Regions from separate parts of the Lentzea sp. CC55 genome, predicted to be linked through region 2. Evidence: riboswitches for the same ligand, from Rfam matches in the RefSeq annotation. Region 2 holds a riboswitch; each other region holds the start of a gene.
The links. A riboswitch is a leader RNA that binds a small molecule or an ion and turns the genes downstream of it on or off. The one in region 2 is predicted to bind cobalamin.
Positions count from the first base shown of each region.

Region 1: another riboswitch for cobalamin. It lies ahead of L6E10_RS14535 (CbtB-domain containing protein); the one in region 2 lies ahead of L6E10_RS33495 (ribonucleoside-diphosphate reductase subunit alpha).
Region 3: another riboswitch for cobalamin. It lies ahead of cobN (cobaltochelatase subunit CobN); the one in region 2 lies ahead of L6E10_RS33495 (ribonucleoside-diphosphate reductase subunit alpha).
Region 4: another riboswitch for cobalamin. It lies ahead of L6E10_RS39510 (putative cobaltochelatase); the one in region 2 lies ahead of L6E10_RS33495 (ribonucleoside-diphosphate reductase subunit alpha).

Region 1 is NZ_JAJCXE010000019.1:591,242-598,379, reverse strand. It holds gene L6E10_RS14575 (site-2 protease family protein) at 1-114, opposite strand, end outside; gene L6E10_RS14570 (PD-(D/E)XK nuclease family protein) at 211-1,056, shown strand; gene L6E10_RS14565 (thioesterase family protein) at 1,053-1,826, shown strand; gene L6E10_RS14560 (phosphoribosyltransferase) at 2,034-2,675, shown strand; gene L6E10_RS14555 (antibiotic biosynthesis monooxygenase) at 2,609-2,920, opposite strand; gene hisG (ATP phosphoribosyltransferase) at 2,917-3,777, opposite strand; gene L6E10_RS14545 (phosphoribosyl-ATP diphosphatase) at 3,791-4,054, opposite strand; gene L6E10_RS14540 ((2Fe-2S)-binding protein) at 4,163-4,813, shown strand; cobalamin riboswitch at 4,884-5,016, shown strand; gene L6E10_RS14535 (CbtB-domain containing protein) at 5,070-5,258, shown strand; gene L6E10_RS14530 (CbtA family protein) at 5,275-6,027, shown strand; gene L6E10_RS14525 (HAD family phosphatase) at 6,024-6,680, opposite strand; gene metH (methionine synthase) at 6,673-7,138, opposite strand, start outside.
Region 2 is NZ_JAJCXE010000054.1:166,164-173,301, forward strand. It holds gene L6E10_RS33490 (ribonucleotide-diphosphate reductase subunit beta) at 1-727, opposite strand, end outside; gene L6E10_RS33495 (ribonucleoside-diphosphate reductase subunit alpha) at 724-3,066, opposite strand; cobalamin riboswitch at 3,178-3,385, opposite strand; gene L6E10_RS33500 (superoxide dismutase) at 3,970-4,599, shown strand; gene L6E10_RS33505 (hypothetical protein) at 5,169-5,522, shown strand; gene L6E10_RS33510 (ANTAR domain-containing protein) at 5,725-6,090, opposite strand; gene L6E10_RS33515 (hypothetical protein) at 6,097-6,513, opposite strand; gene L6E10_RS33520 (hypothetical protein) at 6,969-7,138, opposite strand, start outside.
Region 3 is NZ_JAJCXE010000008.1:98,457-105,594, reverse strand. It holds gene cobM (precorrin-4 C(11)-methyltransferase) at 1-667, shown strand, start outside; gene L6E10_RS05515 (cobalt-precorrin-6A reductase) at 664-1,386, shown strand; gene L6E10_RS05510 (precorrin-2 C(20)-methyltransferase) at 1,358-2,809, opposite strand; gene L6E10_RS05505 (precorrin-8X methylmutase) at 2,806-3,426, opposite strand; gene L6E10_RS05500 (hypothetical protein) at 3,423-4,418, opposite strand; cobalamin riboswitch at 4,427-4,561, shown strand; gene cobN (cobaltochelatase subunit CobN) at 4,596-7,138, shown strand, end outside.
Region 4 is NZ_JAJCXE010000057.1:221,351-228,488, forward strand. It holds gene L6E10_RS39490 (cytochrome P450) at 1-899, shown strand, start outside; gene L6E10_RS39495 (hypothetical protein) at 883-1,035, opposite strand; gene L6E10_RS39500 (low specificity L-threonine aldolase) at 1,175-2,137, shown strand; gene L6E10_RS39505 (hypothetical protein) at 2,201-2,806, shown strand; cobalamin riboswitch at 2,872-3,007, shown strand; gene L6E10_RS39510 (putative cobaltochelatase) at 3,043-4,947, shown strand; gene cobO (cob(I)yrinic acid a,c-diamide adenosyltransferase) at 4,958-5,572, shown strand; gene L6E10_RS39520 (cobyrinate a,c-diamide synthase) at 5,569-6,945, shown strand; gene L6E10_RS39525 (cobalt-precorrin-4/precorrin-4 C(11)-methyltransferase) at 6,977-7,138, shown strand, end outside.

The sequences.
Region 1 (7,138 bases), on a different contig from region 2:
GAAGGCGACGATGATCGCCGAGCCGATCCACCACGACGGCGCGAGGAGCACCGGGATGCCCGCCACCCGGAACAGCAGCAGGCCGCCCTCTCGTTCGCTGGTCCGCGCGGCCACGGGAGCACTGTAGAGCCACCGGTGTGATCTCGCGGTCTGGTGCGCGGCCAGGTGGCGGGAACGGGATTGTCAGACCCCTGTCCTAGGGTGCGAAGCATGAGCACCACGTTGCGCAGGCCCGCGCTCTCGCCTTCCCGGGCAGGGGACTTCAAGCAGTGCCCGCTGCTCTACCGGTTCCGCGCGGTCGACCGGCTGCCGGAGAGGCCGACGAAGGCTCAGGTGCGCGGCACGGTGGTGCACGCGGTGCTGGAAGACCTGTTCGCCCTGCCCGCCGCCGACCGCGTGCCGGACCGCGCGCGGGCGATGATCGCCCCGGCGTGGGAGCGCGTGAAGGCCGAACGCCCGGAGTTCGCCACGCTGTTCGAGGAGCCGGGCGGCGCCGAGGAAGCGGAGTGGCTCGCGTCGGCCACGAAGCTGCTCGACGGCTACTTCGGCCTGGAGGACCCCCGGCGCCTCGAACCGGAGTCCCGCGAGCTGCTCGTCGAGTCCGAGCTGTCCTCCGGCGTGCTGCTGCGCGGCTACATCGACCGCGTGGACGTGGCCCCGACGGGGGAGATCCGCGTCGTCGACTACAAGACGGGTGCCGCGCCCCGCGAGATCGGCGAGGCGAAGGCGTTGTTCCAGATGAAGTTCTACGCGCTCGTGCTGTGGAAGCTGCGCGGCGTCGTCCCCCGCCAGCTGCGCCTGATGTACCTCGCCGACCGCCAGGCCCTCGCCTACACGCCGGACGAGTCGGAGCTTGCCCGCTTCGAACGCACCCTCGAGGCGATCTGGCAGGCCATCATGCGCGCCGCCCCGACGGGCGACTTCCGCCCCAATCCCAGCCGCCTGTGCGACTACTGCGACCACAAGGCGTTCTGCCCGGCCTTCGACGGCACCCCGCCGCCCTACCCCGGCTGGCCGGAGCCCGACGACGCCGAGGCCCTCCGGGACCGCGACTGATGGCCGCCTTCTACGAGCCGCTGGGCGACGGCACGTTCCGCTCCACGCAGCACACGGTGGGCCCGTGGGGCCCGGACAGCCAGCACCTCGGCCCGCCCTCGGCCCTGCTGGTCCGCGCCCTGCAAGACCTGGGCACCCCGTCGTCCGCCCTGGCCCGCGTGACGTTCGAGGTGCTCGGTCCCGTCCCGGTCGCCGACCTGGCGGTCGCCACCTCGGTCGAACGCCCGGGTCGCTCGGTGGAGCTGCTGGCGGCTTCGCTGTCCTTCCAGGGCCGCGCGGTGCTGACGGCCCGCGCGTGGCGCATCGTCGGCGCGGACACCACCGCCGTCGCCGCCGGCGCACCGCCGCCGCTCGCACCGCCCACGTCGGCCGTGCCGATGGAGATCCCGGACCACTGGTCCGGTGGCTACCTGGCCGCCGTCGAGTGGCTCTCCCTGTCCGGCGGCATCTTCACGCCGGGCGACGCGCAGGTGTGGGCCCGCCCACGCGTGGCCGTCGTCGAGGGCTCGGAGCCGTCCCCGCTGGAGCGCCTGTTCTCCGTGGTGGACTCGGCCAGCGGCGTCTCGTCCCGTCTGGACATCCGCAAGTGGTACGCCATCAACACCGACCTGACGGTGCACCTGCACCGCTCGCCCGCCGGCGAGTGGATCGGCCTGGACGCGCGGACCACCATCGGGCAGGACGGGGTCGGGCTCGCGACCAGCGTGGTGCACGACGTGGAGGGGCCGGTGGGGACGACGGCGCAGGCGCTGTTCGTCCGCGAACGCTGACGCAGGCCACGACAGGAATCGCAGCCCCACCACCGCCACGAAGACCCGCGGCCGACACATCCGGGTGAGTTTCCGCGTACCGCGGCCGGCACCGGGACGTGCCTCGATGCTGTTCCGGTTCGCCACCCGCGCGGGCTCGGGCCGCACGACCACCGATGTCCTCGGCCTGTCCGACCGGCCTCGCAGGGGCGTAGCGTCAACGGGACTGTGAAGAGGTTCGCGAACCGGAAGGAAGCGGGCCGCGCCCTGGCAGCGCGACTCGCCGACCGCTCGTGGCACGACCCGCTGGTCCTCGGCCTGCCCAGAGGCGGCGTCCCGGTCGCCAGGGAGGTGGCCGAGCACCTGCACGCCGAGCTCGACGTGGTCGTGGCGAGGAAGATCGGCGCTCCCGGTCACCCCGAGTACGGCGTGGGCGCGGTGACGGCCGACAGCGCACCGATCTACGACAGAGCGGTGCTCCGGGCCCTGAACCTCACCGAGGAGCAGCTGGGCCGGATCTGCGACGAGGAACGCGCGGAAGCCCGGAGGCGCACCGCCCTCTACCGGGGCACGAAGCCGCTGGTCATCAGGGACCGCGACGTCATCCTCGTGGACGACGGCCTGGCCACCGGCGTCACGGCCAAGGCGGCGCTCGGGTGGATCGCGCACCACTGCCCGCGCAGCACCACCCTGGCCGTTCCCGTCGCGGCCGGGGAGTCGCTGCGGAGCTTCACGACGAGAACCGTCGCCGTCCTCGTCCCGAGGCACTTCCGGGCCGTCAGCACCTGGTACGAGGACTTCGATCAGACCACGGACGACGAGGTGCTCAGGGCGCTCTCGAAGTGGGACACCACCGGGAACGGCGAGTAGAAGCGGTGCAGCAACGAAGACCACCGCTCGTAGGAGGGTCCCTGCCGGAAGCCGACCGTGTGGTCCTCCAGCGTGTTCCAGCGCACGAGCAGCAGGTAGCGCGACGGCGCCTCCAGGCACCGCAGCAGTTCCAGGCCGCGGAAGCCCGGCGAGGCGGAGATCAGCTCCCGCGCCTCGCCGAACGCCCACTCGAACTCGGCCTCGGAACCCGGCAGCACGTCCAGCAGGGCGTGCTCCGTGATCACAGGCGGCAGAACCTGATGTCCGAGGCCAGCACGGCCTTGGCGCCGATGGCGGCCAGCTCGTCCATCACCTTGTTCGCCTCCTTGCGCGACACCATCGCGCGCACGGCGGCCCACTCCGGGTTCGCGAGAGGGGCGACCGTCGGCGACTCCAGGCCCGGGGTGAGGGCGATGGCGTCGTCGAGGAGCGAGCGCGGGCAGTCGTAGTCGAGCATCAGGTACTGCTGCGCGAACACGACGCCCTGCAGGCGGGCCGTCAGCTGCTTCTTGGCGGCGGTCAGCTCCGTGCCGTTGCGGTGGATCAGGACCGCCTCGGACTCGCAGATCGGCTCGCCGAACGGCACCAGGTCGTGCTGGCGCAGCGTGCGGCCGGAGCCCACCACGTCGGCGATCAGGTCGGCCACGCCGAGCTGGATCGAGATCTCGACGGCGCCGTCGAGGCGGATGACCTGCGCGGTGATGCCGCGGGCCTCGAGGTCGCGGCCCACGAGCCTCGGGTAGGCGGTGGCGAGGCGCTTGCCCTCGAGGTCGGAGACCTTCCAGTCGGTGCCGCGAGGGCCCGCGTAGCGGAACGTCGAGGCGCCGAAGCCCAGCGCCAGCAGCTCCTCGACGGAGGAGCCGTTGTCGTCGGCGCCCGAGTCGGCGGCCAGGTCGCGGCCGGTGATGCCGAGGTCCAGGTCACCGGACGCCACGTAGATCGCGATGTCCTTGGGGCGCAGGAAGAAGAACTCGACCTCGTTGTTCGGGTCGAGCACGGTCAGGTCGCGCGGCTCGTGCCGCTGCCGGTAGCCGGCCTCGGTGAGCATGGCGGAGGCGCGTTCGGCGAGCGCACCCTTGTTCGGGACTGCTACGCGCAGCATGTGAGGGTCTCCGTCAGAGGTACTTGTAGACGTCTTCGAGGGTCAGGCCGCGGCCCAGCATCAGCACCTGGAGGCGGTACAGCAGCTGCGAGATCTCTTCGGCGAGCTTCTCGTCGGACTCGTACTCGGCGGCGATCCAGACCTCGCCCGCCTCCTCCAGGACCTTCTTGCCCTGCGCATGGACCCCGGCCTCGAGCGCTGCGACGGTGCCGGATCCCTCCGGCTTGGTGGCGGCTCGTCCGGTCAGCTCTGCGAACAGGGAATCGAAGGTCTTCACGGCTCCACATCCTCCCATCCCCCGGACCCCGGTCCGCACCGCGGTCGCATCTGTCCCAGGCCGTGGACGTGATCTGTCCTGCATGAACACCCGGTAGCGTGAATTCCCGTGTCCGAATTCGCGGAGGTCCTCGCAGCGCTGCGCCGGGTGCGCGGGATCAACCCCTTCTTCGCGCTCGACGTCGGCCGTCCGGACGACTCCTGGTCGCCGGGAACGGCGCTCCTGGAGGGCCCGGCGCTCAAGAACACCATCGACGCCATCGCTGTCCGGTACCGGGCGGAGGAACCCCGCGTCGCGGCGAGCCTGTTCTTCCTCGGCTACACCGCGCGGCTGCTCAGCCCGCTCACGGCCGCGAACCTCCCGATCGACGTCCGGCCGGAGAACCTGTGGTGGCAGCACCACCCGGTCAACGGCCTGAGCGTCCGCATCGACGAGCCGCGGCTCGGTCCGCCCGCCGCCGAGGCGCTGGAACCCGTGGTCGAGGCGATCGAGTCGGTCACGCCGGTGGCGCGAGGGTTGTTGTGGGGCAACGCGATGTCGAACATCGCGGGTGCGCTGAAAATGGTTGTGCGCGCACAGATGCTCACGGCGGAGGAAGCGGAAGAACGGGGCGAACTGCTCATGAGCGCACCGCCGTTCGAACAGGCCGGCACATTCCTGAGCTTTCCCGGCGAAGTCGGGTTCGTGCGCAGGAGTTGCTGCCTCTACTACCGCGTCGCCGCAGGTGGGAAGTGCGGCGACTGTCCGCTCGTGAAGTGAGGAACGCAACAACTCTTATGGCCGGTTGTGCCTGACCGGCCGGTGAACTTACGGTGCACGCGCCGCAGTGACGGGAAGCCGGTGTGAATCCGGCGCGGTCCTCGCCACTGTGACCGGGAAGCGATCCCCGCCGAGCACGTCACTGGTCCCGCGAGGGGCTGGGAAGACGCGGGGGCAGCGTTGATCCGGGAGTCAGGAGACCGGCTGCGGCGCCGCAAGGAGAGTTGACCTTCCACGAGGTATGGAGGAGCCCGTCATGACGAGCCCCGCAGCAAGCCTGTCCGCCGTCCGCGTGCCCAAGTGGGCCTTCGCCGTCTCACTGCTCGGCCTGATCGTCACCTACCTGGTCCTGCAGGAGAACGGCCTCGCGCTCGGCGCGAGCTCGGAGCTGCTGCACGAGTTCTTCCACGACGGCCGCCACGCCCTCGGCGTCCCGTGCCACTGATCCGCTGATCAAGCAGATGACGACGTACAGGTCCCTCGCGCTGCGCGGGGTCGCGGCCGGCGCCGTCGCCGGCGTCGCCTCCGCGCTCGTGCAGCTCCTGGTCACCGAGATCCCGATCCGCGCCGCGCTCGCGGTCGAGGCGGCGCGGGAACCCTCCGGTGACGGCCACGGCCACTCCCACGGCGGTGAGGAGCTGGTCGGTCGCGGCACGCAGGTCGTGGGCGGCATGCTCGGCGTGGTGATCGTCGGCGTCGCGGTGGGCCTGGTGTTCGCCACGGCCTACGCGCTGTCGAAGCGCTGGTTCGCCGCCGGCACGCCGTTCACGCGCAGCTTCGCGCTCGGCGCCGCGGTGTTCGGCGCCGTGGCGCTGCTGCCGTGGCTCAAGTACCCGGCCAACCCGCCCGCCGTGGGTGACCCGGGGACGGTGGACCACCGCACCGCGCTCTACCTCGGTGTGGTGGTCGCGGGCCTGGTGATCGTGTGGGGCGCGAGCCTGCTGGCCGACCGGCTGCGCGAGCAGTCGCAGCCGGTCCGCACGACCGCCGTGCTGCTCGCGGTCACCGCGGCCGTCGCGGTGGTGCTGCTCGCGTTCCCCGCGTCACCGGACACGATCCCCGCGGACGTGCCGGTCGCCGTGCTGTGGCAGTTCCGCCTCAGCTCGCTCGCCCAGCTCGCCACGCTCCACGTCGGCATCGGCGTGGTGTTCGGCCTGCTGGTCGACCCGGCCACGCGCCGGGCGAGGACCCCCGCCGCGGCGCCACACCGCTAAAGCGCGCGCAGCACCTCGAGGTCGACGCCGGTGAGGGAGTCGCGGAAGACCCGCCTCTCCCCCGCCGGCACCTCGACGTCGCACGGCACCACCAGCACGGTGCACCCGGCCGCCACCGCCGCCGCGACGCCCGTGGGCGAGTCCTCGACCGCCACGCACCGCGCCGGATCGACGCCCAGCAGCCGCGCGGCCTTCAGGTACGGCTCGGGCAGCGGCTTGTTCAGGCCGTCCACCTCGTCGCCGCACACCGTCACGTCGAACAGGTCGCGGCCGATCGTGTCCAGCGCGACCTCGGTCAGCGAACGCTCGGTGGACGTCACCAGCGCCATCGGCACACCGGACGCGCGCACGGCCTTCAGCGCCTCCTGGGCGCCCGGCCGCCACGGCAGGCCGGCGCGGAAGACCTCCTCGGTGCGGCGCGAGATCCACGCGGCGCCGTCGGCCATGTCGGCGTCGGTCGGCTCGATGCCGACGTCGGCGAACAGCAGGCGCATGGTGGTGGGGACGTTGCTGCCGACCATGCGTTCGCGGGTCTCCGGCGACAGCACGCCGCCCAGTTTCTCCGCGTACTCGTAGAGCGGGATGTCCCACAGCTTCTCGGAGTCCAGCAGCGTGCCGTCCATGTCCCACAGGACCGCTTGCGGGTCAGACATTGAAGTACTTCGCCTCCGGGTGGTGCGCCACGAAGGCGTCGGTGGACTGTTCCGGGTGGAGCTGGAGTTCCTCGGACAGCGAGACCCCGATGCGCGCCGGGTCGAGCAGCTCGACGACGCGCCGGCGGTCCTCCATGCCGGGGCAGGCGCCGTAGCCGAACGAGTACCGCGCACCGCGGTAGCCGAGTTTGAAGTACTCCTCGACGTCGGCGGGGTCTTCCGCGGCGACTGACCCGCCACCCGGCCACACGAGCTCCTCGCGGACGCGCTTGTGCCAGTGCTCGGCCAGCGCTTCGGTGAGCTGGACCCCCAGTCCGTGGACTTCCAGGTAGTCACGATACGCGTTCTTGCCGAACAGCTCGTTCGCGTAGTCGGCGATCGGCTGCCCCATCGTCACGAGGTGGAACGCGATGACGTCCACCTCACCGGACTCCTTCGGGCGCCAGAAGTCGGCCAGG
Region 2 (7,138 bases):
ACTCGTCGAACAGGTCCGGCTCCTCGCGGCGCACGGTGTCAACGACGTCGAACGCGAACGCCATGTGCATCGACTCGTCGCGGAACACCCAGTTGGTCCCGGACGCGAGTCCGTTCAGCAACCCGCGCGACCGCAGGAAGTAGACGTAGGCGAAGGCGCCGTAGAAGAACAGGCCCTCGATGCACGCCGCGAAGCAGATCAGGTTGAGCAGGAACGATCGGCGGTCCTCGCGCGTCCGCAGCTCTGTCAGCGACGAGATCGAGTCGATCCACTTGTAGCAGAACTCGGCTTTGGCGCGGATCGACGAGATCGTCTCGACCGCGGCGAACGCGTCGGCGCGGTCGTTCTCGTCGGGCAGGTAGGTGTCGAGCAGCGTCAGGTAGAACTGGACGTGCACGGCCTCCTCGAACAGCTGACGCGACAGGTAGAGCCGCGCCTCGGGAGCGTTGACGTGCTCGTAGAGGTTGAGCACCAGGTTGTTCGCGACGATGGTGTCGCCGGTCGCGAAGAACGCCACGAGCCGGTTGACCAGGTGCCGCTCGGCCTCGGAGAGCTTGCCGAGGTCGGCGAGGTCCGAGTGGAGGTCGACCTCCTCGACGGTCCAGGTGTTCTTGATGGCGTCACGGAAGCGCTCGTAGAACAGCGGGTAGCGCATGGGCCGCAGCGTGAGGTCCATGCCGGGGTCGAGCAGGGCGTTCTTGCGACTGGTGTTCGACAGCGTGGTCACTGGCAAGCCTCACAGGACTCGGGGTTCTCCAGGGAGCAGGCGACGGCGTCGGCCGAGGTGGCGGTCGGGACGCTGACGGTGGCCTGCTGGATGCGCGTCGCCGGACGGGAGCGCAGGTAGTACGTGGTCTTCAGCCCGGCTTTCCAGGCATAGAGGTACATCGAGGAGAGCTTGCCGATCGTCGGCGAGGCGACGAACAGGTTCAGCGACTGGCTCTGGTCGATGTACGGTCCGCGCGCCGCGGCCAGTTCGATCAGCGACTTCTGCGGCAACTCCCACGCTGTGCGGAACAACGAGCGCACTTCCTCGGGCAACTCGCCGACGCCCTGCACCGAGCCCTCGTCCTGCTTGAGCCGGTTGCGGATCGCGTCCGTCCACAGGCCGCGGGACTTGAGCTCGCGCACCAGGTAGGAGTTGATCTGCAAAAACTCGCCGGACAGCGTCTCACGCTTGAACGTGTTCGACACCTGCGGCTCAATGCACTCGAAGCAGCCGGCGATCGAGGCGATCGTCGCGGTGGGCGCGATGGCGATCAGCAGCGAGTTGCGCAGCCCGTGCTCGCTGACCCGCTCACGCAGGGCGCTCCACCGTTCGGTTTGCGTGGGCGTGACGCCCCACAGGTCGGGCTGCAGATCTCCCTTGGCGGCGCGCGTTTCCGCGAACGCCGGGTGCGCGCCTGCGGACGAGGCGAGCTCGGCCGAGGATTCCAGGGCCGTCAGGTAGATCTCCTCGGCGATGCGCGTCGACAGCTCGCGCGCCTGTGGTGAGTCGAACGGCAGGCGCAGCTTGAAGAACACGTCCTGCAGGCCCATGACACCGAGGCCCACCGGGCGCCAGCGCGGGTTGGACCGCGCCGCCTGCTCGGTCGGGTAGTAGTTGATGTCGATCACGCGGTCGAGGAACACCACAGCGGTGCGGACCGTGGAACGCAGGCGCTGCCAGTCGATCCTGCCATCGGCCACGTGCGCGCCGAGGTTGACCGAGCCGAGGTTGCAGACCGCGGTCTCCTCGTCGCTGGTGACCTCGATGATCTCGGTGCACAGGTTGGACAGGTGCACCACGTTGCCCGGTTCGGCGGTCTGGTTGCACATGCGGTTCGCCGTATCCTTGAACGTCATCCAGCCGTTGCCGGTCTGGGCGAGCGTGCGGATCATCCGTCCATAGAGGTCACGAGCCTTGACCGTGCGCACAGCCCGGCCGGCCTCTTCAGCGCCGCGGTAGGCGCGGTCGAATTCGTCACCCCACAGGTCGACCAGCTCCGGGACCTCGTCCGGGTCGAACAGCGACCAGTCCTGGTCAGCCTCGACGCGGCGCATGAACTCGTCGGGGATCCAGTTGGCCAGGTTGAGGTTGTGCGTGCGGCGGGCGTCCTCGCCGGTGTTGTCGCGCAGCTCGAGGAACTCCTCGATGTCCGGGTGCCACGTCTCCAGGTAGACGCAGGCAGCGCCCTTGCGGCGGCCGCCCTGGTTGACCGCCGAGACCGACGCGTCAAGCGTGCGCAGCCACGGCACGATACCGTTGGAGTGGCCGTTCGTGCCGCGGATCAACGCACCACGTGACCGGACTCGGGACCATTGCACGCCGATGCCACCGGCGAACTTCGACAGCCGGGCGATCTGCTTGTACCGGTCGTAGATCGACTCCAACTCGTCGCGCGGCGAGTCGAGCAGGTAGCACGAGGACATCTGGGTGTGCACCGTGCCGGAGTTGAACAGGGTCGGCGAGCTGGGCAGGTACGCCAGCGACGACATCAGCCGGTAGAAGTCGATGGCCTCGGCGGCGGTGTGCGAGAGACCGCAGGCGACGCGCAGCAGCCAGTACTGCGGCTGCTCGATCACCGAGCGCTTCGCGGGGTGGCGCAGCAGGTAGCGGTCGTAGACGGTGCGCAGACCGAAGTACTCGAACCGCCGATCACCCTCGAGGTCGATCGCGTTGTCGAGCTCGCGGGCGTTGGCGGCCGCGAACTTCGCGGTCGCGTCACCGATCAGGCCCTCCGCGTGGCCGAGGGCAACGCTCTGACTGAAGGACTGCACGCCCTGCCGGTGCACTTCCTTCTCGATGAACGCCGCAAGCAGACCAGCGGCCAGCTTGGAGTACTCGGGCTCTTCCGACACGAGCGCCGCGGCGGTCTGGATCGACAGCCGGTCCAGCTCCTCGGTGGTGGCGCCGTCGTAGAGGCCGCTGATCGTCTTGGTGGCGACCCGCAACGGGTCGACGTCGTGCAGACCGACCGCGCAGCGCTCGACCGCGCGCACGATCTTGTTCAGGTCGACCGGTTCGAGTGAACCATTGCGTTTCTTGACGCGCATCGTGGTGGCGACTGTGTCGACCGCCGTCATAGCTCTCTCCTCGCGAGCTCAGGTGGCCACGAGGACAGCGAGGAGCGAACGGGCGCGCGCGACCGCCACGTCCTCCCGCCCTCCCTCGGGGCCTCGGACACCCGCACGCGTCGAAGCGTGCGGGGCGCTGGCAGGTCTTCGGACTCGCGGGCACGCCTGTCGGCTCCTACCGGCCGTCGCTTCCCAGACGTTCACGTCCAGTGCTTCTGACGGCTTTCGTTCCCGTTCACCGCTGCGGGGCAGTCCCGGACTCACACCGGGTTCCCTCTTGCGACGACCGATCTGGATGATCGGCCGAACCAGCTCTGCGGCACACTACATGGGCGGAGTCGAGTGATCTGCAACTACATCTAGTGGGCGTGTTATTCGCTTGGGCAGCACCCGAACGATCACTCCAGCGATGGCCGAGCTGTGCCCGCACTCCCCTGAGCCGCACCGTCGCGCCCAAGTGCGTTCGCACCGGCTTGATCAGTGAACAGCGGATCGACGTCGTCAGATCATCATGCCTTGTTCACTGACGCCAATTCCCCTGTTGGACCAGCAGACCTGGTGACGGCCAGCCCGGCGTGCGCGAGCCACGGACAGGCGATGTGGGCGTACCAGGCCAGCGGGTGCGGGTCGACCAACTGACCGAGCGACACGCTCCCAGCTACAGCTCCCGATGATCCGGATTCACCATCAGGTCAAGAGGCTCGCCGGCAGTCGGCCGCCCGTGGACAGCACCAATGACCTGGACACGCGCCTGAATGATCCTGGGTGCTCGGGATAGCGAGGCGCGCCACGGACCCGTCCGTGATTCCCGCGAAGCACTCCTCCACCCCACCTCACGATCAGTCTGTTGCAAATCTATGGCTCTTGCGAAAGAGTGGCGATAGACCCCACGGAGTTCTCGGAGAAGCCCCCATGAGCCAGTACGTGCTGCCGGATCTGCCCTACGATTACGCGGCGCTTGAGCCCGCGATCACCGGCGAGATCCTTGAGCTGCACCACAGCAAGCACCACGCCGCCTACGTCAAGGGCGCGAACGACAGCCTGGAACGGCTTGCCGAAACCCGGGAGAAGGAGGACTTCACCGGCATCGTCGGCTTGGAGAAGACCTTCGCCTTCAACCTGTCCGGGCATGTGCTGCACACGATGTTCTGGGACAACTTGAGCCCGGACGGCGGAGACCGCCCCGACGGCGAGCTCGCTGCCGCGATCGACGAGCACTTCGGCTCGTTCGACGCGTTCGCCAAGCAGCTCTCGGCCGCGACGTCGCTGGTGCAAGGGTCGGGCTGGGGCGTGCTGGCGTGGGAGCCGCTGTCGCAGCGCCTGATCGTCGAGCAGGTCTACGACCACCACGGCAACGTCGGCATGAACACCACGCCCGTGCTGGTGTTCGACGCGTGGGAGCACGCCTACTACCTGCAGTACCGCAACGTGCGACCGGACTACGTGCAGAAGCTGTGGTCACTGGTCAACTGGACCGACGTCACCCGCCGGTTCGACCAGGCCCGCGCGGGCGGCTCGGGGCTCATCGCGCCGTCGAAGTAGGCCACCGAAGGCTGGCAGTGGGTGCTCCGACAAGCCACCTCGCTGCCGTGACGTGCCCCCGTCACCCGGCGGGGGCACGGCTACTTCCAACGGCCCTTTGGCCCTCTGAGGTTCCCCCGGTAGCTCGGAGACTTTCAAGCATGGTCCGATAGGACCTGAAGGGAGTCGTCCGTGGCAGCACCGAGGAAGTACCCCGATGAGCTGAGGGGCTCGTGCGGTCCGGCTGTATCGGGAGTCGGATCCGAAGCCGGTGATCCGGCGGCTGGCCGAGCAGCTCGGAGTGCATCACGAAGCACCAAGCGAGATATGTCGATCTTGTGTGACCTGCGTATCTGCACGTATCTCACGGTGGTGGCACCATGATCAGTCTCAGTTGTCGTGTCACTTCCTCCGATGCACCGCATCACGCGTTGAGCCTCGCCGAGGCCGTGATCCGCTGCGTTCGCGGTAACGCCTCGCGCAGGTCCGGCCGACCAGTCCAGCACATCGGTGCTCGGTAAGCGTGGATTCGGCTGGTGTTTCAGCGTGAGCGTGGAAGGCAGGTGAGGACTTCCGTGAGCGCATCCAGTGTGAGCGAGGTGATCGCGTGGATTCGTGAGCAGATCGCGCACGACAGGGCGCGTGCTGAGAAGAAGGGGGCGGAGCGCCGAGACGGCGGTCGTGACGTGAGGGACGTGCTGGCGATCGCCGACGCGCATGAGGCGCCGCTGGTCTTCCTTGAGTCCAACGTTCGGTCCACCATCGGGCTCGACGCCGCCAGCGGGGCCGACGTCATCAACGAGATGTTTTGGGCGTTGAGCGGCAACACCTTGCTGAGGCACGTCGCCAGCGCCTACCGCCACCGATCCGGCTACGACCGGCCGCAGTGCTCTTGGCCGGCGCCGAGAGCAGGTGACGATCCAGCTCAGCGCTACCGTCGCTGACGTCGAACTCCACCAGCGGCGCCTCAAGCGCCTGAAGGTTCAGGAAGAATGACTCGGTGGGCGAGACAACGTTGACGTCTTCGAGAAGTGCGTAGGCCTGGCACCGCCGTGGGCTGCTCAAAAGATGTCGCCGACAGGGGTCATCCGGCCGATACCGCATGGATCACAATTCACGCGATCTAGGGATGCGGCCGAGAGGGGCTCAGGAGCGGGCGACTGAGTCGAGCAGACTTTTGGCGATGTCGCGGAGTTTGATGTTCTCGCGCTGTGAGCGTTGCACGAGCATCGCGAACGCTTTGTCGGCGGTGCAGGAGTGCACGGCAATCAAGACGCCTTTAGCCTGGTCGATGACGGCCCGGGAGACGAGTGCCTGTTCCAGGCTGCTGATGTGGTCTCGTGAGCGCTGGTGGCGTTGGGCGCTGGCGATCGTGGCCGACGCTGTGGTGGTGAACAGCCGCATGAGCCCTTCGTCGAAGGGGTCGAAGGCCGCGGCGGTATAGCTGTAGATGTTGAGTGAGCCGAGGTGCTGCTCTTGGGTGGATTGTGAGGAGGGCAGCAGCACCGGCACGGACAGTTAGGCGCGGATCGCCTGCTCGGCCGCGGCTGCCTCAAATTCCGGCCACTCCTCGAAGTGCTCGCCGACGACCGCCCGCACTGCGCGCAGGGTGCGTGCGGCCTCGAAGCACGGGCCTCGGTTGGCGCTGTACTGCTTCTCGTCGACCTCGATCAGCCGGGGGTTCGTGGCGGCCGCGGTGCGTGGCTGCGCCAGATCCATCAGCGACACCGTCACCGCATCCGCGTCCGGGATCGCCCCGCTGGCGGTGTCGGCCAGCCGCTGCAACGCGGTGTCGAGCGGCTCCTCGTCGGTGAAGAAGTTCCGGAGCACCGTCAGCGCCTCGGCGGTCTCGTCGAGTCTGCTCAGGGCATCGGGACGGTAACCCTCATCTGGCTTGGCCGGGGACATCTCGGATGCATGCGTTTCGTCAGCCATGCCGCGGCACCTCGTGGTTCAGAGGAACTGATCTGCGGCGCCACTGCTTGACGTCGTCAGCGCACGGTACGCAATGATCAAGACATAACTGTGCGGCCGTCCAGCCGCAAGCGAACCGGGACCGGCGCGGGGAGCTGCAGAGTTTCAACTTCCCCACGCCGGAACCGGCCGGTCCGCTCGGAAGCGGCCTACCGAGTTCACGCGCACGTGTCCGGCGCTCCGTCAATACCCAGCCGACGGTGATCCAATCCTGCGCAGATCAGTACGAAGCCGCGCAGTACTCGATCCCGGCGGTTGTGCCGAACTCCTCGCATGCGGAGGCCGACATGGCCACCGATCGTCCCGCCCGAGCGTGTGCGGGCCTCCACGAACAGGTTGCACACGCCTGCACAGGTCGGGACCTACCCCCAGGTAGTTCCGCGGCCGGCCCCAACCGATGCCCATCACGTGGTCGGTCAGTAGTTGAACGACACGATCGACGTGGGCGAGCAGACGTCGGGCCGAGCGGACCTGTCGACGCAGACCTTGATGACCGCGCGGGCCGCCGTCGCGTCCGAGCGCAACCTGGCTGACAAGGGGCCACTGGCCGTGTCGTAGGTGCGCTTGGACTGCACAGTGGAGGCGT
Region 3 (7,138 bases), on a different contig from region 2:
GTCGTCGCCGGTGTGCCTGTACGCGGGCGCCCTGGTGCCGGTGGAGCTGCTGGACTTCTGCCCTCCCGGTGCCCGCAGGGTCGACACGGCGTCGCTGACGCTGGACGAGATCGTCGCCGAGCTGGTCGCGGCTTCGGAGCAGGGGCTGGACGTGGCGCGACTGCACTCCGGCGACCCGGCGGTTTTCAGCGCCATGGCCGAGCAGATGCGCCGGTTGGACGCACTGGGGATCGACTACGACGTGACGCCCGGTGTGCCGGCGTTCGCGGCCGCCGCGGCGTCGTTGCAGCGCGAGCTGACCGTGCCCGGTGTCGGGCAGACGGTGATCCTCACGCGCACCTCGCAGCGGGCGACGCCGATGCCTCCCGGCGAGGACCTGGACACGCTGGGGCGCAGCCACGCGACCCTGGTGCTGCACCTGACCGTGCAGCGGATCTCCGAGGTCGTCGCCGAACTGGTGCCCAACTACGGCCCGGACTGCCCGGTGGCGGTCGTCGCCTACGCCTCCCGCGAGGACGAGGTCGTGCTGCGCGGGACGCTGGACGACATCGCCGCGCAGGTCGCGGCCGCCGGCATCAAGCGGACCGCGGTGATCGTCGTCGGACAGGTGCTCGGGGCCACGCAGTTCCCGGACAGCCACCTGTACTCGCCGACGCGCGTCCGATGATCCTGATCCTCGGCGGCACGGGGGAGGCGCGCGAGCTGGCGCGGCGGCTGACGGCGGGGTCCGCGCACCGCCGGGTCGTCTCGTCCCTCGCCGGGCGGGTGAGCAACCCCGCCCTCCCCGCCGGCGAGGTCCGGATCGGGGGCTTCGGCGGAGTGGCCGGGCTGGCCCGGTGGTTGCGGGACAACGACGTGCGCGCCGTCGTCGACGCCACCCACCCCTTCGCGCGGCGGATCACCGCCAACGCCTTCGAGGCCTGTGATCGGGTGGGCGTGCCGCTGCTCGTCCTGCGGCGGCCCGGGTTCACGCCCCAGCCCGGCTGGCGGTGGGTGGACAGCGTCGCCGAGGCCGCGCGGGACCTGCCGGGCTCGCGGGTGTTCCTCACGACCGGGCGGCAGGACCTGGCGGAGTTCGCGGACTGCCCGCAGTGGTTCCTGGCGCGGATGGTCGAGCCGCCGCAACCGCCGGTGCCGCGGCGCGTCGAGGTGCTGCTGTCGCGCGGTCCGTTCACTGTGGACGGTGAGCTGGAGCTGATGCGGTCGCGGGCGGTCGACCTCCTGGTGACCAAGGACAGCGGTGGCTCGATGACCTCGGCCAAGCTCGAAGCCGCGCGACAGCTGGGAGTTCCCGTCGTGGTCGTGCGCCGGCCACCGCTCCCGCCCGCGGAGGTGGTGGCCGACGTCGACGCCGCCGTCAGGTGGTCGGGTACCGCCGGGGCGTGAAGACGACGCCCGCGTCCGTCACGACCGTCTGCGACGAACCGATGATCAGCAGGCAGCGCATGTCGATCGTGGCCGGGTCGAGGGTGCCGAGCGTGAGCACCCGGATCTCCTCCTCCGGGCCGCCGACGTCCCGCCCCACGACGACCGGCGTCTCGGGCCCGCGGTGCTCCAGCAGCAGAGCGCGCATGTCCGCGACCTGGTGCGTGCGGGCCTTGGACGCCGGGTTGTAGATCGCGATCACCAGGTCCGCCTTCGCGGTGGCGGCGAGGCGTTCGGCGATGACGTCCCACGGCTTGAGCCGGTCGCTCAGCGAGATCACCGCGTAGTCGTGGCCGAGCGGCGCACCGGCCTTGGCCGCCACGGCGTTCGCGGCCGTGACGCCGGGGACGATCCGGACCGGCACGTCCCCGGTCTCCGCCGCGACCTCCAGGACCGCCGTCGCCATCGCGAAGACGCCGGGGTCACCGGACGACACGACCGCGACCCGCGCACCCTTGCGCGCCAGGTCCAGGGCGAAGGCCGCGCGTTCGGACTCGACCTGGTTGTGGGAGAGGTGCCGCTGCTGGCCGGGACGCTCCGGAACGCGGTTGAGGTAGGTGCTGTAGCCGACCAGCTCGTCGGCGGCCTCGAGCTCCTGGCGTGCCTCGGGCGTGAGCCAGTCGCGGGAACCGGGACCGAGACCCACGACCACGACCTCGCCCTTCGGCTTCGGCGGCTTGGACTGGCTCGGCAGCACGGCGATGGAGAAGTACGGAACCGTGTCGGGGTCGACGTCCGCCAGCGGCGACATCCTCTGGCGCTTGCTCGTGGCGCGTTCGACGTACCAGGCGCCGTCGAGCCTGCCCGCGTCCTGCAGCGCCTGCTTGACGTTGCCGAAGGTGCGGCCCAGCTTGAGGATCGCGGCGCAGTCGGTGTCGGCGAGACGGGCCGCGAGCTCGGCGGGCGGCAGCGTGCCGGGCAGGATCGTGAGGACCTCGTCGCGTTCGACCAGCGGCGTGCCGAGGACGGCGCTCGCGCCGCTCACGGACGTGACGCCCGGGACGACCTCCCACTCGTAGCGGTCGGCCAGCCGCTTGTGCATGTGCATGTACGAGCCGTAGAAGAACGGGTCGCCCGCCGCGAGCACGACCACCGTGCGCCCGGCGTCGAGGTGCGCGGCGAGCCTGCCCGCGGCCTCCTCGTAGAAGGCGTCGATCTCGCCCTGGTAGTCGTCCGACTCCTCGGTCGTGACCGGGTAGACGAGCTGTTCGAGGACCTGGCCCTCGCGGAGGTACGGCGCCGCGATGGTCTTCGCGATCGACCTGCCGTGCCGGGCGCTGTGGAACGCCACCACGTCGGCCTCGCCGATGAGCCGCGCGGCCTTGACCGTCACGAGTTCCGGGTCGCCGGGACCGAGGCCGACACCGTAGAGCTTGCCCGTCATTCTTCTTCGCTCGCAATCGCGTTGATGGCCGCCGCCGTCATGGCACTCCCGCCGCGCCGGCCGAGCACCACGAGGTGCTCCAGATCCGTTGCGGCCAGGGCTTCCTTGGACTCCGCCGCCCCGATGAACCCGACCGGGATGCCGATCACCGCGGCGGGCCTGGGCGCGCCCCGGTCGAGGAGGTCGAGGAGGTGGAAGAGCGCGGTGGGGGCGTTGCCGATCGCGATCACGGCGCCCTCGAAGCGGTCCGCGAGCAGCTCGAGCGCCGCGGCACTGCGGGTGTTGCCGATTTCCCGCGCCCTGTGCGGCGTGCGCGGGTCCTGCAGGTAGCAGAGGACCTCGTTGTCCTTCGGCAGGCGGCGGCGCGTGACACCCGAGGCGACCATGTTGGCGTCGCAGAGGATCGGGGCGCCGTTGTTCAGCGCCTCGCGGGCGTCGCGGACGACGTTCGGCGAGAACGCCACGTCGTCGGTCAGATCGGTCATGCCGCAGGCGTGGATCATGCGGACGACCACTGTCGCGACGTCGCCGGGGAACCTGGTGAGGTCCGACTCCGCGCGGATGGTGGCGAAGGACTGGCGGTAGATCTCCGCGCCGTCCTTGATGTACTGCGTCAACGGATCTCCTCGTAGCCGTCGCCGGTCGCGACGAACTCGATCACATCGCCGGCGGGGCGACCGCAACGGCGTGCACAGCCCGACCAGTGGACCGGTCGGTCGTGCGGGGTTCCGAGCCAAGCGCGCGCGTCGGCGCGGACGTCGGACAGCGACTTGGCACAGCCGGGGCGGCCGGTGCAGGCGCTGACGCCGTGCCACGGCGAGGCGGGGTCGGTGATCAAGCCGGACGTGCCGGTCCCGGCGGGCACCACCAGGCTGCGCCACGGGGTCAGCCGCAGCGGCACGCCCGGCAGTTGCGCCGCGTCCAGCCGGCCGAGCGGGACGCCCGGCGTCACGGGTGAAGGTGCGACAGGAGTCACAACCGGGCTGAACCGGTCACCCGGCGAGACGCCGAAGTGCTCGGTGATCTTCCGCACACCGCCGTCCACTTCGGACAGGCGCCACGCGGTGCCGCGCAGCGACCCGAAGAGGCGGGCCGCGGTCACCACGGCGTCGACCGGATCGGTCACGCGGACGCCGGTGTCGCGGCCCGCGAGGAGCAGGACCGTCCCGCCGTCGCCCTGGCTGACCAGGCCGAAGTCGCCGCCCAGGCCGCTCACCGAGGCGCCGACCGTGACCAGGAACCGGCCCGGCAGCGAGGCCAGCGACGGGTCCGCGCACAGGGCGGCGTCGAGCTCGTCGACCAGCGCCTGGTTGTCCTCCAGCGGTGCCGCGATGATGTTGCGCATCCGCTCGTGCGACCACGAGGGCAGCAGGCCGGCGGCACGCAGCCGGGAGCCCAGTTCCACCCCGTCCGCGAGGCCCCTGATCTGGAGGTTCGCCCGCGAGGTCAGCTCGATCGAACCCGAGCCGAGCTCGGCGGCCGCGACCCGCACGACGTCCCACTGAGCAGCGGAAAGAGTGCCGCCCGGCACCCGGATGCGCGCCAGCCCGCCGTCGGCCGCGGGGTGCAGCTCGACGGCGCCGGGGCAGGCATCCGGGTGACTACGCATAGGTCGGACTGTAACCCGCCGGTTAGGGTGAGCCCGAACGGCGAAGCACAGGAGGAAGCCGGTGTGAATCCGGCGCGGTCCCGCCACTGTGACCAGCGGACACGCTGGGAGTCAGGAACTCCGCTTCGCCTGTCACCCGCAACCTGGGGCGAGGACCCCACGAGGGATGGAGCCTGCGTGATCCTGCTGCTGTCGACTTCCGACACCGACCTGCTGTCGGCGCGTGCGAGCGGTGCCGAGTACCGCCTCGGCAACCCCGCACGGCTCACGGCCGAGGACCTGCCCGCGCTCGTCGAGGGCGTCGACCTGGTGCTCGTGCGCATCCTCGGTGGGCGCCGGATGTGGGAGGAGGGCCTCGACTGGCTCCTCGCCGGCGGGCTGCCGGTCGTGGTGCTCGGCGGTGAGATGCAGCCCGACGCGGCGCTGATGGAGCTGTCGACGGTGCCCGGCGGCGTCTGCGCGGAGGCGCACCTCTACCTCGCCCACGGCGGGCCGGCGAACCTCACCGAGCTGCACAAGTTCCTGTCGGACACGGTGCTGCTGACCGGTCACGGCTTCCAGGCGCCCGCCGCCACCCCGAGCTGGGGCGTGCTGGAACGGGAGAACACCCCGGCGGAGGGTCCGACGGTCGCGGTCCTCTACTACCGCGCGCACCACGTGGCCGGGAACACGGCGTTCGTGCACGCGCTGTGCGACGCGATCGAGGCCAAGGGCGGCAGGCCGCTGCCCGTCTACTGCTCCTCGCTGCGCACCGCGGAGCCCGAGCTGCTCGACACGCTGCGCGCGGCGGACGCCCTGGTCGTGACGGTGCTCGCGGCCGGTGGCACGAACCCGGCGAAGGCGTCGGCCGGGGGCGACGACGAGGCGTGGGACGTCGGTGCGCTGGCGGCGCTCGACGTGCCGATCCTCCAGGGCCTGTGCCTCACGTCGAGCCGTGAGACGTGGGACTCCAACGACGACGGACTGTCTCCTTTGGACACCGCGACCCAGGTCGCCATCCCGGAGTTCGACGGCCGGATCATCACGGTCCCGTTCTCGTTCAAGGAGATCGACTCCGACGGCCTCACGGTCTACGTGGCCGACCCGGAACGGGCGCTGCGCGTCGCGGGCATCGCGGTCCGCCACGGCCGGTTGAGGCACATCCCGGCGAGGGACCGCAAGGTCGTCGTGATGCTGTCGGCGTACCCGACGAAGCACTCGCGCATCGGCAACGCCGTCGGACTCGACACGCCCGCGTCGACCGTGCGGCTGCTCAAGGCCATGAAGGAGCACGGCTACGACATCGGCGACGAGCTGCCGGGCGTCGACGAGCTCGACGGCGACAAGCTGATCCACGCGCTGATCGCCGCCGGTGGCCAGGACGCCGACTGGCTCACGCAGGAGCAGTTCGAGAGCAACCCGATCCGCATCGCCGCGGCCGACTACCGCGAGTTCTACGAGACGCTGCCGGACGACTTCCGCGAGTCGATGCAGGAGCACTGGGGCGACGCGCCGGGCACGCTGTTCGTCGACCACAGCAGGTCGAAGGACGGCGAGATCGTGCTGGCCGCGCTGCGGTCGGGCAACGTCGCGGTGATCGTCCAGCCGCCGCGCGGGTTCGGCGAGAACCCGATCGCGATCTACCACGACCCGGACCTGCCGCCGTCGCACCACTACCTCGCGGCGTACCGGTGGATCGAGTCGAACTTCGGCGCGGACGCCGTGGTGCACGTGGGCAAGCACGGCAACCTGGAGTGGTTGCCCGGCAAGACCGTCGGCATGTCGGCCTCCTGCGGCACGGACGCGGCGCTGGGCGACCTGCCGCTGATCTACCCGTTCCTCGTCAACGACCCCGGTGAGGGCACGCAGGCGAAGCGGCGCGCGCACGCCACGCTGGTCGACCACCTGGTGCCGCCGATGGCCCGTGCCGACAGCTACGGCGACATCGCACGGCTGGAGCAGCTGCTCGACGAGTACGGCAACATCTCCGCGATGGACCCGTCCAAGCTGCCCGCGATCCGCGCGCAGATCTGGACGCTGATCCAGGCCGCGAAGCTCGACCACGACCTCGGCCTCGAGGACCGGCCGCACGACGCCGAGTTCGACGAGTTCCTGCTGCACGTCGACGGCTGGCTGTGCGAGGTCAAGGACGTCCAGATCCGCGACGGCCTGCACGTCCTCGGCGAGGCGCCGACCGGCAGCGTGCGCGTGAACCTCGTGCTCGCGATGCTGCAGGCACGGCAGATGTGGGGCGGTCAGGTCGCCGCGCTGCCCGGTCTGCGCGAGGCGCTCGGGCTCACGACCACGGCACGGGAGGACGTCGACGCCGTCGAGGAGCAGGCGCGCGCACTCGTCCAGGCGATGGAGGACGGGGGCTGGAACCCCGAGGTCGCCGAGACCCTGCACGAGTCCGCGGACGTCCGGAAGATCCTGGAGTTCGCGGCTGTCGAGGTCGTTCCGCGGCTGGCGCGCACCACGGACGAGATGACGAACGTCCTGCACGCGCTGGACGGCGGCTACATCCCGGCCGGCCCGTCCGGTTCTCCGCTGCGCGGCCTGGTGAACGTGCTGCCGACCGGCCGCAACTTCTACTCGGTCGACCCGAAGGCCATCCCGTCGCGCCTCGCGTGGGAGACCGGCCAGGCGATGGCCGACTCGCTGCTCGCCCGCTACCGCGACGAGAACGACGGCGAGTGGCCGCCCTCGGTCGGCCTGTCGGTCTGGGGGACGTCCGCGATGCG
Region 4 (7,138 bases), on a different contig from region 2:
CCGCGCTGCGGTCCCTGGTGAGGGCCCGCTTCTCGCTGCCGCCGACACTCGCGAACAACAGCTCCGAGTCCCACACCCGCCTGCGCAAGCTGGTGGCGTCGTTCTTCACGCCGGCCCGCGTCGCCGCTGCGGAGCCTCGCATCCGGTCCCTGGTTTGGGAACGGCTGGGTGGCACGGATCTCGTGCGCGACCTCGCGTGGGACCTGCCCGCGATCGTGCTGATGGACCTCCTGGGTTGTCCGAATGTTGACATTCCGACGTTGAAGCGGTGGAGCTCCGGCTCGCTGGAGTTCTTCTGGGGCGACATCACCCGCGAACGGCAGCTGGAGCTGGTCGACGACGTCGGCGACTTCCACCAGTGGCTGGTCAAGCGCTACCACGCGCGCGACGGCGAGCTGTTCCGCGCGCTCGCCGACGCCGGGGTGTCCGCCGAGGACTCCGCGGGCCTCTGCTACTTCCTGCTGATCGCGGGGCAGGAGACGACGACCCAGCTGCTGTCCACGGCGTTGCGCCGGGCTCTGCTGGACCGCGAGCTGTGGGCGCGGCTGCCGTTGCCCGGTGTCGCGGAGGAGTTCGTCGAGGACGTGCTGCGCACCGAGACGCCCGTGGTGACGTGGCGGCGGCTGACCGCGCGGGAGGTGGTGCTGTCCGGGGTGCGCGTGCCCGCCGGCGCCGAGCTCGTGTTGTTGTTGCGCGGCAAGGAGACCGATCCGCGGCACCTGGCCTTCGGCTACGGCAGGCACTTCTGCCTCGGCGCCGGGCTGGCCCGGCTGGAGGCCGCGGTGACGCTGCGGACGGTGGCCGGGCACGAGCCCTCGCTGCACCTCACCGGGCCTGGTCCGGACTGGCTGAACCTGCTGTCGTTCCGCGCGCCGCGGTCGGTCACGGTCGCGCGATGAGCTTGCCCCTCGTGGTGCGGGCTTCGAGCGCCCGGTGCGCCTCGGCGATCTCGTCGAGCCGGTAGACGTCGCCGAGCCCGAGGGCCTCCTCCGGCAGGCGCGAGGCGGGCGAGCTGCACGAGCAGGGTGCCGGCACCGCCGGACGTCGCCTCGGCCAGCACACCGTGCTGGCCGTCCTGTCGAGTTCCTGCTGAACCAGGGCATGACCGCCGACGAGATCCGTGCGGGCGTTATCTCTCTCGCGGACACTCTCGCGGCTGAGGTTTGATGCTGGGGTGCTGAACCGCCAACTCTCCGGAATCCGCAAGAAGACGCTGCTGGAAAGGCTCGGCCCCGTGCCGGACGTCGACCCCGACCGGTACGGCGACGGCGGCCCGGTGGAGACGCTGGAGAAGCGGGTCGCGGAGCTGCTGGGCACCGAGGCGGCGCTGTTCGTGCCCACCGGCACCATGGCGCAGCAGATCGCGCTGCGCTGCTGGGCCGACCGCACCCACAACCCGATCGTGGCGATGCACCCGCGTGCGCACCCCCTGAACCACGAGGACGACGCGCTGACCGTGCTGTCCGGCCTGCGCCCGGTGAAGGTGCGCGACTGCGAGGTGGGCTCCTGCCCGGAGCCGTACGGGACGCTGCTGCTGGAGGTGCCGGACCGCGAGGCCGGGTTCGTCCTGCCGGCCTGGGACGAGCTGACCTCGCTCGTGGACCTGGCACGGGAACGGGACGCCGTCGTGCACCTCGACGGCGCGCGGCTGTGGGAGAGCACGTACGGCCTCGGCAAGCCGCTGCCCGAGATCGCGGGCCTGTTCGACTCGGTCTACGTGTCGTTCTACAAGTCGCTCGAAGGCATCTCGGGCGCGGCGCTCGCGGGTTCGCAGGACTTCGTCGACCAGGCGCGCGTCTGGCGGCACCGGTACGGCGGCATGCTGTTCCAGCAGTGGCCCGCCGCCCTGTCGGCGTTGCACGGCCTCGACACCGTGCTGCCCCGGCTGGGGCTGTACGTCGAACACGCCAAGGTCGTGGCCGCCGCCCTGGACCTGCCCGAACCGCACACCCACCAGTTCGCGCTGCACCTGCCGGGCGACCCGGAGCGGCTGACCGAGGTGAGCGGGTCGTTCCTCGGCGGGTTCTGGCGGGACGGGACGCTCGCCAAGACCGAGATCACGGTGGCGGAGCCCGCGCTGGAGTGGACCGCCGACGAGGTCCGGGAGGCCTGGGCGGAGTTCCGGAGCCTGATCTAGGGCGACGTCGACTGCCATCGCCCGATCGTGTCGCCGAGCCTTCTGCCACGATCAGATCTCGGCGTGATCAGGAGGCAGTTCGACATGACCGCCCACGTGTTCGTGGACGAGCCCAAGGAGAAGGGCTTCCTGGTCACCGCGGCGGCGTTGCTCCCAGGCGATCTGGTCTCCGCACGCCGGACCGTGCGCGGTCTGGTCATGGCCAACCAGCGGAGGATCCACTTCCACAAGGAATCGGATCAGCGCAGGAAACAGATCCTGGACGTGGTGGTGGAGATCGCGCCGGAGGTCACGATCTACGACGGATCGGCGCACGTGCGCAGGCGCCAACGGGATGCATGCCTCGTCCGGCTGGTCTGCGACCTCGCGGTGTCCGGCGCCGGGATGCTGGTGCTCGAACAGGACGATTCCGTCCTCGAAGCCGACAAGAAGCTCCTCTACCGCTGTGTTCGAGATCTCGGGTGTCACGAGACGCTCGTCTACCGGCACCACCGCGCCCACGAGGAACCGCTGCTCGCGTTGCCGGACGCGATCGCCTGGTGCTGGCACCGGGGTGGTCAGTGGAAGAAGCGGTGCAGCCTTTGGTCGCCGCGGTGGAAGTCGTCTGAAACCGCGAAACCCGGCCCACCCACCGTCCGGAAGGCTGCCGGGTCCACTTCGCAGCGCTAGTGCGACTGCGCGGACCCACGATACCGCACTTCTGACGCGACGTCGCTCACCTGGCTGTTGGACCCGGCGGTGCGAAGTGCGACGATGCCGGGGCTGTGAGGGGAGTGCGAGGAAGCCGGTGCGAATCCGGCGCCGTCCCGCGACTGTGACCGGCCCGGCAGGGTCGGGAGTCAGGAACTCGTCCCCCTCTTCACCTGACCGCGGGCGTGGACACCCGAGGAAGGACTTCACCGAGCATGTTCCCCTTTTCGGCTGTCGTCGGACATGACGACCTCCGCCTGGCCCTGCTGCTCAACGCCGTTCACCCCGGCATCGGCGGCGTTCTCGTCCGAGGTGAGAAGGGGACCGCGAAGTCGACGATCGTGCGTGCCCTCGCCGCGCTCCTGCCCGAGCTGGAGGTGTCGGCGCACTGCCGCTTCGGGTGCGTGCCCGGCAGCGCGGACTGCCCCGACGCGCCGCACGAGGGCGTGGAGCGGCGGCGCGCGAAGCTCGTCGAGCTGCCCGTCGGCGCCACCGAGGACCGGCTGGTCGGGTCGCTCGACCTCGAGAAGGCGCTGACCGAGGGCGTGCGGGCGTTCCAGCCCGGGTTGCTGGCGGCGGCGCACCGGGGCGTGCTCTACGTCGACGAGGTCAACCTGCTGCACGACCACCTGGTCGACCTGCTGCTCGACGCCGCCGCGATGGGACGCGCGCACGTCGAGCGCGAAGGCGTGTCGATCTCGCACCCGTCGCAGTTCCTGCTGGTCGGCACCATGAACCCCGAGGAGGGCGAGCTGCGGCCGCAGCTGCTCGACCGGTTCGGGCTGACGGTGGCGGTGAAGGCGGCGCGGGACGTCGGCGTGCGCACCGAGGTCATCCGGCGCCGGCTCTCCTACGAGGCGGACCCGGTGGGGTTCGCGCGGAAGTGGGAGGACGAGGACGCCCTGCTCCGGCAGCGGATTGCCGACGCGCGGCACAGGCTGCCCGCGGTGTCCCTCCCGGACGGTGAGCTGCGCCGGATCGCCGCCGTCTGCGCGGCTTTCGAGGTCGACGGCATGCGCGCGGACCTCGTGGTCGCCCGTGCCGCCACGGCCCACGCGGCGTGGCGGGGCGCCGATCAGGTCGAGGAGCAGGACGTCGAGACCGCGGTCCGGCTCGCGCTGCCGCACCGGCGCCGCCGCGACCCGTTCGACGAGCCCGGCATCGAGGAGCAGCAGCTCGAGGACGCCATGCGGCAGGCGGCCGAGCACGCGGAGGACCCCGGGGAGGGACCGGACGACGACGGGCCGGGTGGTGGTGAGCTGCCCGAACCGCAGGAGGGCCCGAAGGGCGGCGGGAACGCGCCCGGCGACCGTCCGGCACCGGAGCCCGCGCCCGCGTTCAAGGCGCGGCTGCTGGAGGTGCCCGGCGTCGGCGAAGGCGCGCCCGGCAAGCGTTCGAGGGCACGCGCCCGCACCGGCCGGGTCGTGCGTTCGTCCACAGTGGACGGCAATGGGCTGCACCTGGTCGACACGCTCACGAACGCGGCGCCGCACCAGCGGGCCCGCGGCCGCAGCGGACCGGGACTGCTGCTGACGGGCGCCGACCTCCGCAAGGCGGTCAGGGAGGGCAAGGAGTCGAACCTCGTCCTGTTCGTCGTCGACGCCTCCGGCTCGATGGCGGCGCAGAAGCGGATGTCGGCGGTCAGCGGCGCGGTGATCTCGTTGCTGCGCGACGCCTACCAGCGCCGGGACAAGGTCGGCGTGGTCACGTTCCGCGGCAGCCAGGCCGAGGTCGCGCTGCCTCCGACGACCTCCGTGGACGCGGCGGCGACGCGGCTCAAGAAGATGCGCACTGGAGGACGGACCCCGCTCGCGGACGGCCTGCTGAAGGCCCACCGGGTGCTGGAGGTCGAACGGCTGAGGGATCCGCGCAAGCGCCCGCTCGTGGTGCTGCTGACCGACGGGCGCGCCACGTCGTCCGGGCTCGGCGGTGACCCCGCCAAGGACGCGCTCAAGGCCGCCGGGCTGCTGGAGCAGACCGCCGTCGTCGTCGTGGACTGCGAGCAGGGGCACGTCCGCCTCGGGCTCGCCCAGAAGATCGCCGAGGCGCTGCAGGGCACCTGCGTGCGGCTCGACCAGCTGTCCGCCGACCACCTCGCCGGCGTCGTCCGGGCCGCATAAGGAGATCCCGATGCCTCAAGGACAACCCACCGAGGTGCCGAAGGACGGCCTGACCACCCGTCAGCGCCGCAACCGGCCGTTGCTCATGCTCCACACCGGCGAGATGAAGGGGAAGTCGACGTCGGCGTTCGGCCTCGCGCTGCGCGGCTGGAACCAGGGCTGGGACATCGGCGTGTTCCAGTTCGTGAAGTCCGCCAAGTGGAAGGTCGGCGAGGAGTCCGCGTTCAAGGCGCTCGGCCGGCTGCACGACGAGACCGGCGAGGGCGGCGCCGTCGAGTGGCACAAGATGGGCGAGGGCTGGTCCTGGACCCGCAAGCAGGGCACCGAGGACGACCACGCCACCGCCGCGCGGGAGGGCTGGGCGGAGATCGCCCGCCGCATCCGGTCCGAACGCCACGGCCTCTACGTGCTCGACGAGTTCACGTACCCGCTGCACTGGGGCTGGATCGACGTCGACGAGGTGGTCGACACGCTGACGACCAGGCCCGGTCACCAGCACGTCGTCATCACCGGCAGGTACGCGCCCCCGAAGCTCGTCGACGCCGCCGACCTCGTGGTGGAGATGACCAAGGTCAAGCACCCGATGGACGCCGGGCAGAAGGGCCAGCGGGGGATCGAGTGGTGAACAGGCTGGTCGTCGCCGCCCCGGCCTCCGGCAGCGGCAAGACGACCGTCGCCACCGGCCTGATGGCCGCGCTGCGCCTGGCCGGGTCGCGGGTCGCGCCGTTCAAGGTGGGACCCGACTACATCGACCCCGGCTACCACGCGCTGGCGACGCGGCGGCCCGGTCGCAACCTCGACCCGGTGATGGTCGGCGAGCACCGGATCCCCGGCCTGTTCGCGCACGGTGCCAAGGGTTGCGACATCGCCGTCGTCGAGGGCGTGATGGGCCTCTTCGACGGCCGCGTCGACACCGCGGGCATCGGCTCGACCGCGCACGTCGCCAAGCTGATCAACGCGCCGGTGCTGTTCGTCGTGGACGCCCGCGGGCAGAGCCGGTCGCTGGCCGCGCTGCTGCACGGGTTCCGCGGCTACGACCCGACGGTCCGGCTCGGCGGCGTCATCCTCAACCAGGTCGGCTCGGAACGGCACGAGCAGGTGCTCAGGTCGGCGTGCGACGAGGTCGGCCTCGACGTGCTCGGCGTGCTGCCCCGCGACCCGCGGTTCTCCCTGCCCTCACGGCACCTGGGCCTCGTGACGGCCGCGGAGCACGGGCCGGAGGCCGTCGCCGCGGTCGACGCGATCGCCGCCGCCGTCGCGAAGCACGTCGACCTCGACGCGGTGCGCAGGCTCGCGGCGTCGGTGCCCCCGACGGCCGTCGCCGCGTGGGAGCCGCGGGTCGACCGCGTGCGGGACGAGCCGCTGGTCGCGGTCGCCGGGGGAGCGGCGTTCACGTTCGGCTACGCCGAGCACGTCGAGGTGTTGAAGGCCGCGGGCGCCGCGGTCGCCGTCGTCGACCCGCTGAACGACGAGGACCTCCCGCGGGGGACGGCCGGTCTCGTCCTGCCGGGCGGGTTCCCCGAGCAGCACGCGGAAGCCCTGTCGGCCAACGCGAAGCTGCGCGACGCCGTGACGCGGTTCGCCCGATCGGGCGCTCCCGTGCACGCCGAGTGCGGAGGGTTGCTGTACCTCGCCCGCTCGCTCGACGGGCACCCGATGTGCGGGGTGGTCGACGCCGAGGGGTTCATGACCCCGAAGCTGACCCTGGGCTACCGGGACGCGGTGGCCTCCGCGGGTTCGCCGCTGCACCCGCCGGGCAGCCGCGTGACCGGCCACGAGTTCCACCGGACCCAGCTGTCCACACCGCACTCCACCCCGCCCGCGTGGCACTGGCGCGGCGTCGGCTCGCGGCCCGTCGCCGAGGGGTTCGTGGTGGGCGGCGTGCACGCGTCGTACCTCCACACCCACCCGGCCGGTGATCCGGAGGCGGTGGCCCGTTTCGTGCGCGCCTGCCACCCGTTCGTGGCAGGAGTGGCAGACGGTACGGTCTTCGCTTAAGCCTCTTCCCGAAACCCCCTGTGGAGCTGTCGTGACGACGACCGGTCGGGTCTCCTTCGTCGGCGCCGGTCCCGGTGCCGCCGACCTCATCACTGTCCGGGGCGCGCGCCGCATCGCGGAAGCCGACGTCGTCGTCTGGGCCCCGAGCGCGGTGGACGTCGAATGCGTCCGCGAGCACGCCCGCCCCGACGCC